One region of the Methylobacterium sp. WL9 genome, then DNA from elsewhere that is predicted to be linked to it. Evidence: predicted binding sites of a transcription regulator. Region 1 holds the regulator's gene; each other region holds the start of a gene.
What was found. Region 1 encodes LexA, which represses DNA repair genes until DNA is damaged. Its sites were predicted from a motif close to TGTTCNNNNTGTGTTCNG; they were not measured.
Positions count from the first base shown of each region.

Region 1 (4,265 bases):
GGCGCCCGGCTCGTCGTGAAGGTGATCGCCTTCGGCACGCTGGAGGAGGTGGGGCGCCCGACGCGGGTGCGGGTCTCCTATCGGAAGGCGCAGGCGATCAAGCCCGGTGATCGGATCAGCGCCGTCGCGCGGCTGCTGCCGCCACCCGAGGCGGCGCGGCCCGGTGGCTACGATTTCGCCCGCGATGCCTATTTTCGCGGCATCGGGGCCGTCGGCTCCCTGACCGGCCGGATCGACGTGATCGCTCCGACCGGGCCGTTGCCCTGGCGGCTCCGCCTCGCTGCCGCGATCGACGACGCTCGCAACGCGCTCACCCGACGGATCACCGACGCCAATGGCGGGCAGGCCGGCGCCGTCGCCGCAGCCCTCGTCACCGGCAAGCGCGGGCTGATCTCGCCGCAGACCAACGACGTGCTGCGCGCGGCGGGGATCTATCACGTGGTGTCGATCTCCGGGCTGCACATGGTGCTCGCCGCCGGTGTCGTGTTCTGGCTGGTGCGGGCGATGCTCGCGCTGGTGCCGGTTCTGGCGCTCACCTGGCCGATCAAGAAGATCGCGGCCGGCGCGGCGATGGCCGGCGTCACCGCCTATTGCGCCTTCTCCGGCTGGGACATCGCGGCCGAGCGCTCCTGGATCATGACCCTTGTGATGCTCGGCGCCATCCTGGTCGACCGCCCGGCATTGAGCATGCGCAACCTCGCGCTCGCTGCGATGATCGCGCTGGCTCGCGAGCCCGAGGCCCTGCTCGGCCCGAGCTTTCAGATGTCGTTCGGGGCCGTCGCCGGACTGATCACCTGCGCGCCGCTCATCGATGGACGGCTGTTCTCGGGCGAGCGCCTCGGCTGGTTCGGACGTGCGCTGTCCTTCGTCGCGGCGGCGGTGGTCGGCACGTTGGCGACGACGCTGGTCGCACAGATCGCGACGGCGCCGTTCTCGACCTATCACTTCCAGACCGTTCAGCCGTTCGGGCTCGTCGGCAACGCCCTGACCCTGCCGCTCGTGTCGCTGGTGGTGATGCCGTCCGCGGTGATCGGCATCCTCGCCTACCCCTTTGCCCTCGATCAGCCGGTCTGGTGGCTGATGGGGCAGGCGGTGCGCGGCATGCTCGCGATCTCGACCTGGATCGCCGGATTCGGGCAGGCCAATCTCGTGGTTCCGTCCTATGGCCCTTGGGCGCTCGCATTGCTGGCGGCTGCGCTCCTGTTCGCGACGCTTCTGGTCTCGCGGCTACGTTGGTTGGCTCTGCTGCCAGCCGTCGGGGGACTTGCCCTCGCTGCGACGCCCGCTCGCTACGATGTCTTCATCGATCGCGATGGGGCCGGCGCGGCGGTTCGGGGTGCCGATGGGCGCCTCGCCATCCTCGGCAAGCCGCCGAACTTCGTGCTGGAGCAGTGGCTCAAGGCCGACGGCGATGGGCGCCGGGCCGATCAGGTCGGGCAGGGGGAGGGCGCCCGCTGCGACCGGCTCGGCTGTACGATCCGGCTGGCGGACGGACGGTGGCTGTCCCTCGTCAAGGACCGGCGCGGCCTGTTCGAGGATTGCGCCCGCGCCGCTATTCTGGTGACCCGCCGAGATGCGCCGCCCGGTTGCGCGGCGGGCCTGCTCCTCGACCGGAAATTTCTGGCCGAGCACGGCGCGGCGATGATCCGCCTAGACTCGAGCGGACCGGTTCTGGTCACCGTACGAAAGCCCGGTCCACCGCCGCCCTGGCGTCCGGCGGCTGCCATCAAGCCGCCCGAACCGCCTACGTCCAAACCGGATTTGCCGACGCCCGTTCAGCCATCAGGCTTCGCGAACTACCGGCAGCCGTCACCTACTGAGGACACCGAAGCTTCTGCTGCGGACGCCCCTGCCGAGCCGCTTCAGTAGCGGCGCACGAGACTGACGAGGCGGCCCTGGATCTGGACCCGGTCGGGTCCGAGTACGCGGGTCTCGTAGGCCGGGTTGGCGGCCTCCAGAGCGATTGAGGAGCCGCGGCGGCGCAGGCGCTTCAGGGTCGCCTCCTCGTCGTCGATCAGCGCCACGATGATGTCGCCGGTCTGGGCTGTATCCTGCTTGCGGATCACCACGAGGTCGCCGTCGAGGATGCCGGCCTCGATCATCGAATCGCCGCGCACTTCCAGCGCGTAGTGCTCGCCGCCGGCCAGGAAGTCCGGCGACATCGCGATGGAATGGCTCTGGTTCTGGATAGCGGAGATCGGCGTACCGGCCGCGATCCGGCCCATCACCGGCACCATCACCGAGCGGCCGTCTTCGTCGAAGACCTGTGTCGTCGTCGGCCTCGGCGGAACGGACTTGGACCGCCCACCCTCGACCACGCTCGGTGTGAAACGACGCACTTCGGCCTGTGGCGCGGGCGGCTGCTTGCCCGTGATCGGCTCCGGAATACGGATGATCTCGATGGCGCGCGCCCGATTCGGCAGGCGCCGCAGAAAGCCACGCTCCTCCAGCGCTGTGATCAACCGGTGGATGCCGGATTTGGAGCGCAGATCGAGCGCATCCTTCATCTCGTCGAAGGAGGGGGGAACGCCGCTCTCGCTCATTCTCTGCTGGATGAACTGGAGCAGCTCCAACTGCTTGCGCGTCAACATGAGAGCCACCTAGGAGGGGGCGACCGCCAAGCGCGGAACCGCCGAAACAAACCACGAACACGTTAAGCGTTCTTCAAGTGTTCTGCAAGCGAGAGACAAGCGTGAATTGCGCCATGACGGGCAAAGCTGCGTCTCCTTCGCCGATGGACGTTTCCAGCGGGACACCGTATTGCGCTGCGCAATGGATGCGGAAGCCGACGGTGCGACAGGCCCCGAGGGTGGCCGGCGGATCGCGGTATTGGCCCTCGCGGCGGCTGTCGGCTGCGTTGCGACACCGGCACCGGCCCGTGCGCAAGAGCCGCCGACGATCCTCCCAATCGAACCGAGGGCCGGGACCGAGTGCTTGATCGAAACCCTGAGTGCCCGCCTGCTCGCCGCCCACAGTGCGACCGCCGTCCTCGAGGCCTGGTGCGCCGAGCGCGGCCTCGCCGCCGATCCGCGTCTCACGGCCGTACGGGTTGCAGGCGCGGACAAGCCGCTTTCGGCCGAGCAGCGCGAGCGCCTGGCGATCGGTGCCGACGAGCTGGTGCGCTATCGGCGCGTCCGCTTGACCTGCGGTGGCCACGTCCTGTCCGAGGCCGACAACTGGTACGTGCCGGGCCGGCTGACGCCGGAGATGAATACGATGTTGGAGACCACGCAGGCCCCGTTCGGGCGCGTGGTGCATCCGCTGTCGCCGACGCGGCGCAACCTGTCGCTCAAGATGCTTTGGACGCCGGGCGACGCCGAACTGCCTGGGCCCGAGAACAGGCTGTTCTTCGTCGAGGCCGTGCTCTCGACGGCGGCCGGCATCCCGTTCTGCGAAGTCGCCGAGACCTATACCGGTGCCGTGATGGCACTTGGCGAGCGCTAGGCCGTCCCGTCCAGCGGCTGGTCCTCCTTGGCGAGCCGCAGCAGGTTCTGGCCGTAGGAGGTCTTGGCGAACAGTTCGCCGCGGGCGACGAGCTGGTCGCGGGTGATGAAGTTCTGAAGATAGGCGATCTCCTCCAGGCAGGCGACCTGGAGGCCCTGGCGGTTCTGCAGGGTGCGTACGAACTCCGCCGCTTCCAGCAGGCTGTCATGCGTGCCGGTATCGAGCCAGGCATAGCCGCGGGACATCCGCTCGACGTGGAGCTGGCCGAGATCGAGATAGGCCTGGTTGACGGATGTGATCTCGAGTTCGCCCCGGTCCGAGGGCTTCACTGCGGCGGCGATGTCGAGGACCTGGTTGTCGTAGAAGTACAGGCCCGTGACCGCCCAGGGGGATTCGGGCTTCTTCGGCTTCTCGACGAGACGCAGCGGCCGACCCTCCTTGTCGAGGGTGACGACGCCGTAGGCCTCCGGGTGGTCGACATGGTAGGCGAACACCGTGGCGCCGCCCTGCCGCTCGCGGGCGCGCCGCAGCAGCTCGCTCATGCCGTTGCCGAAGAACAGGTTGTCGCCGAGCACCAGCGCGACGGGATCGCAGCCGACGAACTCGCGGCCGATGACGAAGGCCTGGGCCAGGCCCTCGGGCCGCGGCTGGACCGCATAGGTGAAGCTCACGCCGAACTGCTCGCCGGAGCCGAGCAGGCGCTGGTAGTTGCCGAGATGCTCAGGCGACGAGATCACCAGGATCTCGCGGATGCCGGCCAGCATCAGCACCGAGATCGGGTAGTAGATCATCGGCTTGTCGTAGACCGGCAGCAGCTGCTT
Region 1 covers NZ_VRVE01000003.1:99,184-103,448, forward strand. Annotated here, with positions in the region: gene FV217_RS02315 (ComEC/Rec2 family competence protein) at 1-1,869, shown strand, start outside; gene lexA (transcriptional repressor LexA) at 1,863-2,591, opposite strand; gene FV217_RS02325 (hypothetical protein) at 2,899-3,444, shown strand; gene rfbA (glucose-1-phosphate thymidylyltransferase RfbA) at 3,441-4,265, opposite strand, start outside.

Region 2 (4,265 bases), on a different contig from region 1:
ACGTCGCAGGTGACGTAGACGTCCGGCAGGAAGTGCATCTCGATCTTGATGACGCCGTCGCCCGAGCAGGCCTCGCAGCGCCCGCCCTTCACGTTGAAGGAGAAGCGCCCCGGCTGGTAACCGCGCGCCTTGGCCTCGGGCAGCCCGGCGAACCAGTCGCGGATCGGCGTGAAGGCGCCGGTATAGGTGGCCGGGTTCGAGCGCGGTGTGCGTCCGATCGGCGACTGGTCGATGTCGATGACCTTGTCGAGATGCTCGAGGCCTTCGAGGCGGTCGAACGGCGTCGGGTGTTCAAGCGCCCCGTTCAGCTTCTTCGCGACGGCCTTGTACAGGGTGTCGATGACGAGGGTGGACTTGCCGCCGCCGGAGACGCCGGTGATGCAGGTGAAGGTGCCGAGTGGAATCGCGACGTCGACGTCCTTCAGATTGTTGCCGCGCGCGCCGAAGAGCTTGAGCGCGCCCTTCTTCGCCGTGCGCCGCGCCGTCGGCGTACGAACCGACATCTCGCCGGTCAGGTATTTCGCCGTGAGCGACGCCGGGTTCTTCAGGACCTCGGCGGGCGTGCCCTGCGCGATGATCTGGCCACCATGGATGCCGGCGCCGGGGCCGACATCGACCACGTAGTCCGCCTGCAGGATCGCGTCCTCGTCATGCTCGACGACGATCACCGAGTTGCCGAGGTCGCGCAGCCGCTTCAGCGTCCCGAGCAGCCGTTCGTTGTCGCGCTGGTGCAGGCCGATCGAGGGCTCGTCGAGCACGTAGAGCACACCAGTCAGGCCCGAGCCGATCTGGCTCGCGAGCCTGATGCGCTGGCTCTCGCCGCCGGACAGCGAGCCGGAGCCTCGCGCCAAAGTCAGGTATTCCAGCCCGACATCGACCAGGAAGGTCAGCCGGTCGCGGATCTCCTTGAGGATGCGGACGGCGATCTCGTTCTGCTTGGCCGTCAGCTTCTCGGAGATCTCGGAGAACCAGCGGTGCGCCTCGCGCACCGAAAGCCCGGTGACCTGACCGATGTCCTGCATGTCGATCTTGACCGCGAGCGCCTCCGGCTTCAGCCGCTTGCCGTCGCAGGCCTCGCAGGGCGTGGCGCTCATGTAGCGGCCGATCTCCTCGCGGGACGCGTCGCTCTCGGTCTCCTTATAGCGCCGCTCCAGGTTCGGGATGACGCCCTCGAAGGGCTTGTTGACCGAGTAGGAGCGCAGCCCGTCGTTATAGGCGAAGCGCACCGATTCCTTGGCCGTGCCGTAGAGGATCGCGATCCGCGCCTCCGTCGGCAGCGCGGCCCAGGGCACGGTCGTCTTGAACTCGAAGTGCTTGGCCAGCGCCTCGAGCGTCTGCTCGTAATAGGGCGAGGTCGACTTCGCCCAGGGCGCGACCGCGCCGCGCTTCAGGGTCAGCCCCTCGTCGGAGATCACGAGTTCCGGATCGATCCGCATCTCGTGTCCGATGCCGCCGCAGGTCGGGCAGGCTCCGAACGGGTTGTTGAAGGAGAAGAGCCGGGGCTCGATCTCGGGGATGGTGAAGCCCGAGACGGGGCAAGCGAACCGCGACGAGAACGTTATTTTCTTGGGGGTTTCGCCTTCGGCGGTCTCCGCGAATTCGATGTCCGCGATACCGTCGGCGAGTTCGAGGGCCGTCTCGAAGGAATCGGCCAGACGCGCCTTGATGTCGTCGCGCACCACGATGCGGTCGACCACAACGTCGATGTCGTGCTTGAGCTTCTTGTCGAGCTTCGGCGCGTCGTCGATCGGGTAGTACTCGCCGTCGATGCGCAGGCGCTGGAAGCCCTTCTTCTGGTACTCGGCGATCTCTTTCCGGTACTCGCCTTTCCGGCCTCGCACGACGGGGGCGAGCAGGTAGAGCCGGGTCTTCTCCGGCAGCTCCAGCACCCGGTCGACCATCTGGCTGACGGTCTGGCTCTCGATCGGCAGGCCGGTGGCCGGCGAGTAGGGGATGCCGACGCGCGCCCAGAGCAGGCGCATGTAGTCGTAGATCTCGGTGACGGTACCGACCGTCGAACGCGGGTTCTTCGAGGTGGTCTTCTGTTCGATGGAGATCGCCGGAGAGAGCCCGTCGATCTGGTCGACGTCGGGCTTCGACATCATCTCGAGGAACTGGCGGGCATAGGCCGAGAGCGACTCGACGTAGCGGCGCTGGCCCTCGGCGTAGATCGTGTCGAAGGCGAGCGACGACTTGCCCGAACCCGAGAGCCCCGTGAACACCACGAGACGGTCGCGCGGAATCGTCAGGTCGACGTTCTTGAGATTGTGCTCCCGCGCGCCGCGCACGGAGATGACGCGGGTATCGCGGGCGGCCGGGCCGGCCTGATCGAAGAACCTGTCGAGCTCGGTATCGGACTTCTCGACCGGCTTCGACGGTGCCTTCGCCAAAGCTTTACCCGCAGGCTTGGCCACAGCCTTGCCGGCGGATTTGGGCGCCGACGTCTTGGCTGGCTTGGCGGCTTGTGTGGCTCTGGCCATGCAGGGCTCAGTCTCGCGAGAGGTCGTGACGGCATGCGGACGCTCGAAACGCCGCGCGAAACCCATGTCGTGTCCCGCCGGGACTGGACAAGACCGTTCGGCGTTTCCCTAGCGCCTGGAACGAAAAGAGTACACCGCCGGCCATGGCGGTTCGGCCATGCGGCGGCAATCCGTCCTTCGCCCATATGCGACCGCACCGGCACGCACGCGCTCCGCACGAATCCGCCTTCGCCGACCGCGCCGGTGCGGGTGGCTGCCGAACAAGCGTGACCTTGCCCGTGGCGGGGCAGGGCGCCCTGCGAGACCCTTCGGATCGACCGGCCCCGACGCCGGACGACCCGGAGATGCGTCATGATCCCAAGTCCTTTCCTCATCAAAAGTCCCTCCCTCGCGATCGGAGCCCGTCCGCGGGCAACCCGGTTCGCGCCAGTGCTCATCGGCCTCCTCGCCCTCTTCGCCGGCCCCGGCACGGCCCGTGCCGCGCCGGTCGCGCCCGGCAGCGGCGAACTCGTCCTGCGCGGACCGTCCGATGCCGCCCCGGTCGAGGCGCCGCGCCTGATGACCGACGTGACCGTTGAAGTCAGCGGGCCGACCGCGCGAGCCGTCGTCACCCAGGCCTTCCGCAACACCACCACGGAATGGGTCGAGGGCACCTACGTCTATCCGCTGCCGGAGGATGCGGCGGTCGATGCCATGAAGCTCGTGGTCGGCGACCGCATCATCGTCGCCGACATCCGCGAGCGCGCCCAGGCCCGGCGCGACTACGAGGCAGCGAAGAGCGAGGGCAAGACCGCGGCGCTCACCGAGCAGGAGCGCCCCAACGTCTTCACCAACGCGGTGGCCAATATCGGCCCCGGCGAGACCGTGCTGGTGCGCATCGAATACCAGCAGACGATCCGCCACTCGGGGGACACCTACGCGCTCCGCGTGCCCCTCGTCGTCGCGCCCCGCTACAACCCGGCGCCGCCGATCGTGAACCTCGTCGGCGAAGGCTCGGCTGCAGCAGGCAGCGATCCGGTGCCCGACCGCGCCCGCATCGGCCCGCCCGTGCTCGATCCCGCGAAGCACGCTCCCACCAATCCGGTGACGCTGCACGTCACCCTCAAGGCGGGCTTCGCCCTCGGGGCGATGCGCAGCGACACCCACAAGGTCCGCATCGAGGAGACCGGGCCGGATGCCCGCCGGATCAGCCTCGATGACGGCCCCGTCCCGGCCGACAGCGATTTCGAGCTGACCTGGCGGCCGGCCCCCAGCGAGACGCCCGCCATCGGCCTGTTCCGCGAGCATATCGGCGCGGACGACTACGTTCTCGCCAGCGTGACCCCGCCCGTCGGCCAGCCCGGCCCCCGCCGCCCGCGCGACGTGACCTTCGTCATCGACAATTCCGGCTCGATGGCCGGCGCCTCGATGCGGCAGGCCAAGGCCAGCCTTCTGGCGGCCTTGGATCGCCTCGACGCGGGCGACCGTTTCGATGTCATCCGCTTCGACAATACCATGCAGAGCCTTTTTGCCGGCGCGATGCCGGCCGACGAGAGCCACCTCGCGCAAGCAAAAGCCTTCGTCGCGGGGATCGAGGCCAGCGGCGGCACCGAGATGCTGGCCCCGCTCAAGGCTGCGCTCGCCGATCCGACCCCGGAGGAGAGGACCCGCGTCCGCCAGATCGTCTTCCTCACCGACGGCGCCATCGGCAACGAGAACCAGATCTTCTCTGCGATCAGCGCCGGGCGTGGCCGCTCGCGGCTGTTCATGGTCGGCATCGGCTCGGCCCCGAACGGCCACCTGATG
Region 2 covers NZ_VRVE01000038.1:29,241-33,505, forward strand. Annotated here, with positions in the region: gene uvrA (excinuclease ABC subunit UvrA) at 1-2,480, opposite strand, end outside; gene FV217_RS12700 (marine proteobacterial sortase target protein) at 2,910-4,265, shown strand, end outside.
Region 2: a site for LexA is predicted at 2,597-2,614, ahead of uvrA (excinuclease ABC subunit UvrA). Genes of this name have one in related genera too.

Region 3 (4,265 bases), on a different contig from region 1:
CCGAGGGTTCCGCGCGGCGGGACGAGGTTGCCGTGGACGCGACCCTCGAACAGTTCGGTGTGGCCGTCGGGCCAGGCCAGCACGAGCGCCGAGACGAAATGCGCGCGGGTCGAGGGCGTGCCGCGCCGGGCGACTTCCTCTGCGATCCGGGCCATGGCGCCCGAAAAATTCTTGTCCGGGCCGGCCCAGCGGGCCGAAAAGATCCCCGGAGCGCCGTCGAGCGCTTCGACGCAGAGGCCGGAATCGTCGGCGAAGGCCGGCAGGCCCGAGGCTTGAGCCGCCGCATGCGCCTTGATGGCCGCGTTCTCCGCGAACATCGTGCCGGGCTCGTCGGGCTCGGGCAGGTTCAGCTCGCCGGCCGAGACCGCCGCAATACCGAAGGGCGCGAGCAGCTCGCGCATCTCCACGAGCTTGCCGGCATTGTGGGTCGCGATGACGACGCGGCCCGCTAGGAGGCGCGGCGTGCTCACGCGATGGTCTGCTTCTGTAGGGCGACGAGCTCCGAGATGCCGCCGCGGGCGAGACGGAGCAGTTCCAGGAACTGCTCTTCGGAAAACGGCTCCTGCTCCGCGGTGCCCTGCACCTCGACGATGCCGCCCTTGCCGGTCATCACGAAGTTCGCATCGGTGTCGGCGGCCGAGTCCTCCACGTATTCGAGGTCGAGCACCGGGGTGCCCTTGTAGATGCCGCAGGAGACGGCGGCGACGTGATCGCGCAGGGGGTCTACCGAGATGATCGAACGGGCGCGCATCCACGAAAAGCACTCGTGCAGGGCGACCCAGGCGCCGGTGATGGCGGCTGTGCGGGTGCCGCCATCGGCCTGCAGCACGTCGCAATCGATCGAAATCTGCTTCTCGCCGATCGCGGGGAGGTTCGTCACGGCGCGCAAGCTACGGCCGATCAGGCGCTGGATTTCCTGCGTACGGCCGGAAGGCTTGCCGGAATTCACCTCGCGGCGGGTGCGCTCGTGCGTGGCGCGCGGCAGCATGGAATATTCGGCCGTGATCCAGCCTTTGCCGGAGCCGCGCAGCCAGGGCGGACCGCGCTCTTCGAGGGAGGCCGTGCAGAGCACCTTGGTCTCGCCGAAGGTGACGAGACAGGAGCCTTCCGCATAGCGGGCGACGGCCCGCTCGAGCGTGACCTTGCGCATCGCGTCCGGAGCGCGCTTCGAAGGCCGCATCCTCGTCTCCCATGCCGTGTGATGAGGCCGGGCTCTTAGGCTCCCCCGCCGCGGGCGGCAACCCGCGACGGAGGATGGCTACCAGACCGGCCTAGAACGGGATGTCGTCGTCGAGATCGTAGCTCGGGCGGCCGCCGCCCGAGCTGCTGCCGCTGCCACCACCGCCGGCCGGCTTGCGGTCGCCGCCGCCACCGGAAGAACGGCCTCCGCCGTAATCGCCGCCCCCGCCGGAACGGCCACCACCGCCGCCGCCGTAATCGCCGCCGCGGCTGATCTGGCCGCCGCCATCGTCATCGCTGCCGGCGAAGTCGCCGCCGCCGCCGGCACGGCCGTCGAGCAGGGTTATCTCACCGCGGAAACGCTGCAGCACCACCTCGGTGGTGTACTTCTCGACGCCTGACTGGTCGGTCCATTTGCGGGTCTGGAGCTGACCCTCGATGTACACCTTCGAGCCCTTGCGCAGGTACTGCTCGGCGACGCGGGCGAGGTTCTCGTTGTAGATCACGACCGAGTGCCACTCGGTCTTCTCCTTGCGCTCGCCGCTCGCCTTGTCCTTCCAGGATTCCGAGGTCGCGAGCCGGAGGTTCACCACCGGATCGCCCGAGGCCAGCCGGCGCGTTTCGGGATCGCGCCCGAGATTGCCCACCAGGATCACCTTGTTGACGCTGCCCGCCATGCCTCTCTCCTACCGTCCGATCTCACGAGGGCCGTTCGCCCGGCCGAACTCATGGCGGGCGAAGCGAGCCGCGGCAACCCGGTCGCGGCGTTTGTACCCGTCAACCACAGCCGATGTTTGTTCTATATTTGTTCGATCTCCGTCGCAAGCGAACCGCCTGATCTATCCACCGGCGACAATGGTCTTCGCGGGGCGATCCTGTTAGCTGTCGATCCCTGTCGGATCGGGGGGCGAGCGGGTTGCGCCGGTCCTGCGAAATGACTAATTAACCACTTGAAATCACACGGTCTTCTCTAAACGCCGCGAGCACCTTCCGAAGGTGCAGGATCGAATGGCCGGGCCCCCTGCCCCGCCGCTTCGGAAGCCGACACCTCGATAGACGGACACAAGAGCTTGGCAGACAACGACAAGTCCGGCGCGGGCGATCCTCCGACGCCGCCGGCCAACGACATCAAGCCGGTCTCGATCACCGACGAGATGCGCCGCTCCTACCTGGATTACGCGATGAGCGTGATCGTGAGCCGGGCGCTGCCGGATGCGCGCGACGGGCTCAAGCCGGTGCATCGGCGCATCCTCTACTCGGCCTACGAGAGCGGCTTCCTGCCCGAGCGGCGCTACGTGAAATCGGCCCGCATCGTCGGCGACGTGATCGGTCAGTACCATCCGCACGGCGACCAATCGATCTACGACGCCTTGGTCCGCATGGCCCAAGAGTTCTCGATGCGCCTGATGCTCATCGACGGGCAGGGCAATTTCGGCTCGGTCGACGGCGATCCGCCGGCGGCGATGCGCTACACCGAATCGCGGCTGGCCAAGCCTGCGATGTCGCTGCTCGCCGACATCGACAAGAACACCGTCAACTTCCAGTCGAACTACGACGACACCCGCGAAGAGCCGACGGTCCTTCCGGCGCGCTTCCCGAACCTGCTCGTCAACGGCGCCGGCGGCATCGCCGTCGGCATGGCGACCAACATTCCGCCGCACAATCTCGGCGAACTGATCGACGCCTGCTTCGCCCTGATGGACGATCCGGGCATGACGATCGAGGCGTTGACCGAGATCGTGCCCGGACCCGATTTCCCCACCGGCGGCTCGATCCTCGGCCGGGCCGGCACGCGGCAGGCCTACGCCACCGGTCGCGGCTCAATCATCATGCGGGCGAAGTCGCAGGTCGAGGAGCTGCGCAAGGAGCGCGAGGCTCTGATCTTCACCGAGATCCCGTATCAGGTGAACAAGGCGACGCTGATCGAGAAGATCGCGGAGCTGGTGAAGGAGAAGCGGATCGAGGGCATCTCCGATCTGCGCGACGAATCCGACCGCGACGGCATGCGCATCGTGGTCGAGATCAAGCGCGACGCGATGGCCGAGGTGGTGCTGAACCAGCTCTATCGGTTCACGCCGCTGCAGAGCTCCTTCGGCGCCAACATGGTCGCGCTGAACGGCGGCCGCCCCGAGCTGATGAACCTGAAGGACCTCCTCACCGCCTTCATCGATTTTCGCGAAGAGGTCGTCTCCAGGCGGACGAAGTTCCTTCTCAACAAGGCCCGCGAGCGCGCCCACGTCCTGTGCGGCCTCGCCATCGCCGTCGCCAACATCGACGAGGTTATCCGCCTGATCCGGACCTCGCCGGATCCGAACACGGCGCGCGAAGCCCTGATGGGCCGCGACTGGCCGGCCTTCGACATCGCCCCGCTGATCGCGCTGGTCGACGACCCGCGCCATCGCGTGAAGGAAGACGGCAGCTACCGGCTCTCCGAGGTCCAGGCCCGCGCCATCCTCGATCTGCGCCTGCAGCGCCTCACGGCTCTCGGCCGCGACGAGATCGGCGACGAGTTGAAGAAGCTGGCCGAAGAGATCGCCGACTACCTCGACATCCTGCGCTCGCGCGCCCGGATTCAGGCCATCGTCAAGACCGAGCTTGCGGAGGTCAAAGAGGCCTTCGCCACGCCGCGCAAGACCGTCATCCTCGACTACGATTCGAACGTCGACGACGAGGACCTGATCCAGCGCGAGGACATGGTCGTCACCGTGTCCCATGCCGGCTACGTCAAGCGCGTGCCGCTCTCGACCTATCGGGCTCAGCGCCGCGGCGGCAAAGGCCGCACCGGTATGTCGACCCGCGACGAGGATTTCGTCACCCGGCTGTTCGTGGCCAACACCCACACGCCGGTGCTGTTCTTCTCCGACCAGGGGCAGGCCTACAAGGAGAAGGTCTGGCGCCTGCCGGTGGCCGCGCCGAACGCCAAGGGCAAGGCCCTCGTCAACATCCTGCAGCTGCAGAACGAGGGTGAGCGCATCACCACGATCATGCCGCTACCGGAGGACGAGGCCTCCTGGGAGACGCTCGACGTGATGTTCGCGACCGCCAGCGGCAACGTCCGGCGCAACAAGCTGTCCGACTTCGTGGTG
Region 3 covers NZ_VRVE01000008.1:29,690-33,954, forward strand. Annotated here, with positions in the region: gene rdgB (RdgB/HAM1 family non-canonical purine NTP pyrophosphatase) at 1-470, opposite strand, end outside; gene rph (ribonuclease PH) at 467-1,180, opposite strand; gene ssb (single-stranded DNA-binding protein) at 1,272-1,856, opposite strand; gene gyrA (DNA gyrase subunit A) at 2,250-4,265, shown strand, end outside.
Region 3: a site for LexA is predicted at 1,975-1,992, ahead of ssb (single-stranded DNA-binding protein). Genes of this name have one in related genera too.

Region 4 (4,265 bases), on a different contig from region 1:
CGCGGTGCCGGCGAAGCGACGCAGGACGAGGCCGCCGGTGCGGTCGAAGGTCCCCTTGAGCTGGAGGTCCGACCAATCCTCGAAGCCCAGGGCGAGACTCTCGATCTTGAGATCGAGGTCGAGCATCACCGGCAGCACTATGTCGCCCGAAAGCCCCCGCGCCAGCAGGGCCTGACCTGCGGAGGAATAGAGCAGCCCGTCGAGGTTGAGCCGGCGCGATTCCAGGCTGAGGCCTGCGCGCCAGCTCCGCAGGTTGATCTGCCCGGTGCCGGCGAGGCGCATGGCTTGGCCGGCCGGATCGATTTCGGCGTTGACCCCCTCGAAGCGCAGCAGCGGTCCGCGCGCCTTGAACTTGCCGCCGAGCGAGAACGGCAGAGCCGCGCCGGCATCCTTCGTCGGGGGGCCGACGACGAGGCGAGCGGATCCCTCGGCTTCCGGGATCATGGCGCGGAGTTCACCCGGGCTGTGCGGCCTCGCCGCATCGGCCGGGTCGAGAAGCTTGAAGACGATGCGGGCATCCGCCTCGAAGCGGGGCTGGCGGTCGCCGCCCCCCGAGATCTTCACGGTCGCGCCGTCGGCCGCGATCTTGGTGCTGGCGAGGCGGAACGGGACGCCGCCGCTGACGCCATCCATCTGCCACGGACCGGCCAGCGACGGCGCCTTGAGGCGCAGGCCCTCGGCTGCGAATTGGTCGGTGCGGCCGGTGGACGGCACAAGCGTCGTCACGAGCGCCTGCTGGATGCGCAGGTCGTCGATGACGAGGTCGCGGGCGCCGATCGCCTCGCGGAGGCTGCCGGGCAGCATGACCGCGTCGCCGTCGGTCACCGGCAGCCTGAGCTCGGCTCGGCCGATCCGCGTCTCGGTGAAGCGCAGCTCGCCCTTGAGCAGCGGGGCCAGCGCCAGCTCCGCCTTAACGAACCTGAGGTCGAGCGAGGGCTTCTCGGAGCCGTCGCCGAGTTGCAGCCGTTCGAGGCGCAGGCGTGGATAGGGAAGGAAGCGGACCTCGATGCGGCCGTCGCTATGCGCGGGCAGGTCCAGCGACGAACCGATCGCCCGGTCGATGAACGCGCGATGCCCCGTCCAGTCGACGAAGGGCGGTGCGGCGAGCGCCGCGACGAGGATCAGGATGACGGCGGCCGCGAGCGCGGTCAGGGTGTCACGCACGGTTCGTGTGTCCGCTCCCGCCGCCTCCGTGTGCGGACGGCTTCAGGACGTGCGGTGCAGCCGCACGGCCCTGTCGCGCCTTAACACGGCGCGGCGGTGGCTGCCTGTGTCTTCGCGGAGTCAGCGGCGGCGGCGGCGCGGGATGTAGCCCTGAGAACCGACGCTGGAGTTGTTATAGAGCTGGTTGCTCCGGTTCTGGGCGTTCGCCTCGTTGCGGTTGAAGGTCTGCTGCTGCTGCAGGCCGCGGAAGGAATTCTGCTGCTGGAACGACTGGTTCGCGGCATTCGAGGAGCCGACGTCGCCCGAGAGCTGCGCGCTGGCGTGGATAGTCGTGGCATGCACCAGGATCGATGACAGGACGAGCGACAGGGCGCGCATGGCGGCGGCTCCGATGGTGGCCGGGGATGATAGTGGGCTTTCCGAAAGGACGCATGGAGCCCTTTTCGAGTTCCCGTCCGGGCCTCGACGGCGTTCGCGTTTTGGTCCAGGGATGCCCGGATGAAGTACCAGCCTGACGAGTCGGGCGGCGACGCCCCCGAGCAGCCCGCGTCCCTCTCGATCGCCGCCCGCGCCATGGCCTCCCTGAGGCCGGAGGCGGCCGCCTACAGTTCCGGCCTGAACCCCGAGCAGCGCCGCGCCGTCGAGGCGACGGAGGGTCCGGTCCTCGTGCTCGCGGGCGCCGGCACCGGCAAGACCCGCGTCCTGACGACGCGGATCGCCCACCTCATCGCCACCGGCAAGGCGCGGCCCTACGACATTCTTTCGGTGACCTTCACCAACAAGGCCGCCCGCGAGATGAAGCACCGCATCGGTGCGCTGATCGGCCCGGCCGGCGAGGGCATGCCCTGGCTCGGCACCTTCCACGCCATCGGCACCAAGATCCTGCGCCGCCACGCCGAACTGGTCGGGCTGAAATCCGACTTCACCATCCTCGGCATGGACGACCAGCTTCGCCTGATGAAGCAGGTCATCCTCGACCAGAACATCGACGAGAAGCGCTGGCCGGCCCGCGCGCTCGGCAGCGTCATCGACGGCTGGAAGAACCGCGGGCTGCTCCCCGAGCAGGTGCCGCCGGGCGAGGCCCAGGCCTTCGCCTTCGGCAAGGGCGGCGCGCTCTACTCCGCCTACCAGGCCCGCCTCGCCACCCTCAACGCCGCCGATTTCGGCGACCTTTTGTTGCTTTGCCTCAAGCTCTGGCGGGAAAATCCGGACGTCCTGGAAAATTACCAGAACCGGTTCCGCTACATCCTGGTGGACGAGTACCAGGATACCAACGTCGCCCAGTACCTCTGGCTCAGGCTGCTCGCGCAGCTGCGAAAGAACGTCTGCTGCGTCGGCGACGACGACCAGTCGATCTACGGCTGGCGCGGCGCCGAGGTCGACAACATCCTGCGCTTCGAGCACGACTTTCCCGGTGCAGTCGTGGTGCGACTGGAGCGCAACTACCGCTCCACCGGCCACATCCTCGCCGCCGCCTCCGGCTTGATCGCCAAGAACGAGAGCCGGCTCGGCAAGACTCTTCGGACGGAAGCCGAGCCCGGCGAGCAGGTCACCGTCACCGGCGCCTGGGATTCGGAGGAGGAGGCGCGGGGCCTCGGCGAGGAAATCGAGCAGCTCCAACGCAAGCAGCACCCGCTCTCCGAGATCGCCGTGCTGGTGAGGATTTCGGCCCAGATGCGCGAGATCGAGGACCGTTTCGTCCAGCTCGGCCTGCCCTACCGCGTCATCGGCGGCCCGCGCTTCTACGAGCGCGCAGAGATCCGCGACGCGCTGGCCTATCTCCGCATCACTGCGAACCCGGCCGACGACCTCGCGTTCGAGCGCATCTTCAACACCCCGAAGCGCGGCCTCGGCGACGCGACCCTGCAGGTGCTCCACGCCTATTCCCGCGCCGAGCGCATCCCGATCCTCGCGGCATCGCGAAAAATCATCGAGACCGACGAGCTGAAGCCGCGTGCCCGCACGATGCTGCGCGGCCTCGTCGAGAGCTTTACCCGCTGGGCGCGCCTCGTCGGCACGCAGCCGCATTCCGAGGTGGCGCAGACCATCCTAGAAGAATCGGGCTACACCGACATGTGGAAGAAGGACCGCTCGGCCGACGCAGCCGGGCGGCTCGAGAACCTCAAGGAATTCGTCCGCTCGATGGAGGAATTCCCGGATCTCGGCGCCTTCCTCGAACACGTCTCCCTCGTCATGGAGGCGAGTGAGACGGAAGGCGCGGACCGCGTCTCGCTGATGACGCTGCATGCCGCCAAGGGCCTGGAATTCGACACCGTGTTTCTGCCGGGCTGGGAGGACGGCTTGTTCCCCAACCAGCGAGCCCTGGACGAGAGCGGTCGTGCCGGCCTCGAAGAGGAGCGCCGGCTCGCTCATGTCGGCCTGACGCGCGCCCGCAAGCGCGCGAAGCTCAGCTTTGCCGTGAATCGGCGCATCCACGGGATGTGGAATTCCACCATCCCCTCGCGCTTCATCGACGAGCTACCGCCCGGCGCCGTCGAGGTGCTCGACGCGCCCGCCCATTTCCAGGCCGGTGCCTCGCGCTTCGACCGCAACCCGACGCCGTTCGGCTCGTCCTACGGCACGCCGGGTTGGCAGCGGGCGCAGGCCAATTCCGGCGGAGGCAATTTCGGTGCGTCGCGCGGTCCAAGCGGCCGTTCGGGCGGCCCGCGCCAGATCGAGGGCGAATTGGTGGCGAAATCGACGGGCTCGGCCTCGTCCTTCCAAGAGCAGATGCGGGTCTTCCACACCAAGTTCGGCCCCGGAACCGTCGCCGCCGTCGACGGCAACAAGCTCACCGTTGACTTCGACAAGGCCGGCCGCAAAATGGTGCTCGACAGCTTCGTCCAACCCGGATGAGGCGTCGCTCCGGGCTCCTTCGAGCCCGGACGGTGCCGCCCCTGCGTGGGCGAGCGAGGGCGATGGTGTTGGCGGTCTCTCCGTCAGTCCGGTCCACCTCAGGTGCCGCCCCGGCGCCTCCCTTCCTGCCCCTTCGAACGCTCCCATCGAATAGCGCGGGCCATCCCTCTCCCCGCACGCGGGGAGAGGGCCGAATGCACCGTGTCGTGCATTCGGCAAGCGGAGACGAAGCCGAAGCGAAGGTG
Region 4 covers NZ_VRVE01000009.1:21,015-25,279, forward strand. Annotated here, with positions in the region: gene FV217_RS05720 (AsmA family protein) at 1-1,164, opposite strand, end outside; gene FV217_RS05725 (hypothetical protein) at 1,285-1,542, opposite strand; gene FV217_RS05730 (UvrD-helicase domain-containing protein) at 1,663-4,020, shown strand.
Region 4: a site for LexA is predicted at 1,634-1,651, ahead of FV217_RS05730 (UvrD-helicase domain-containing protein). Genes of this name have one in related genera too.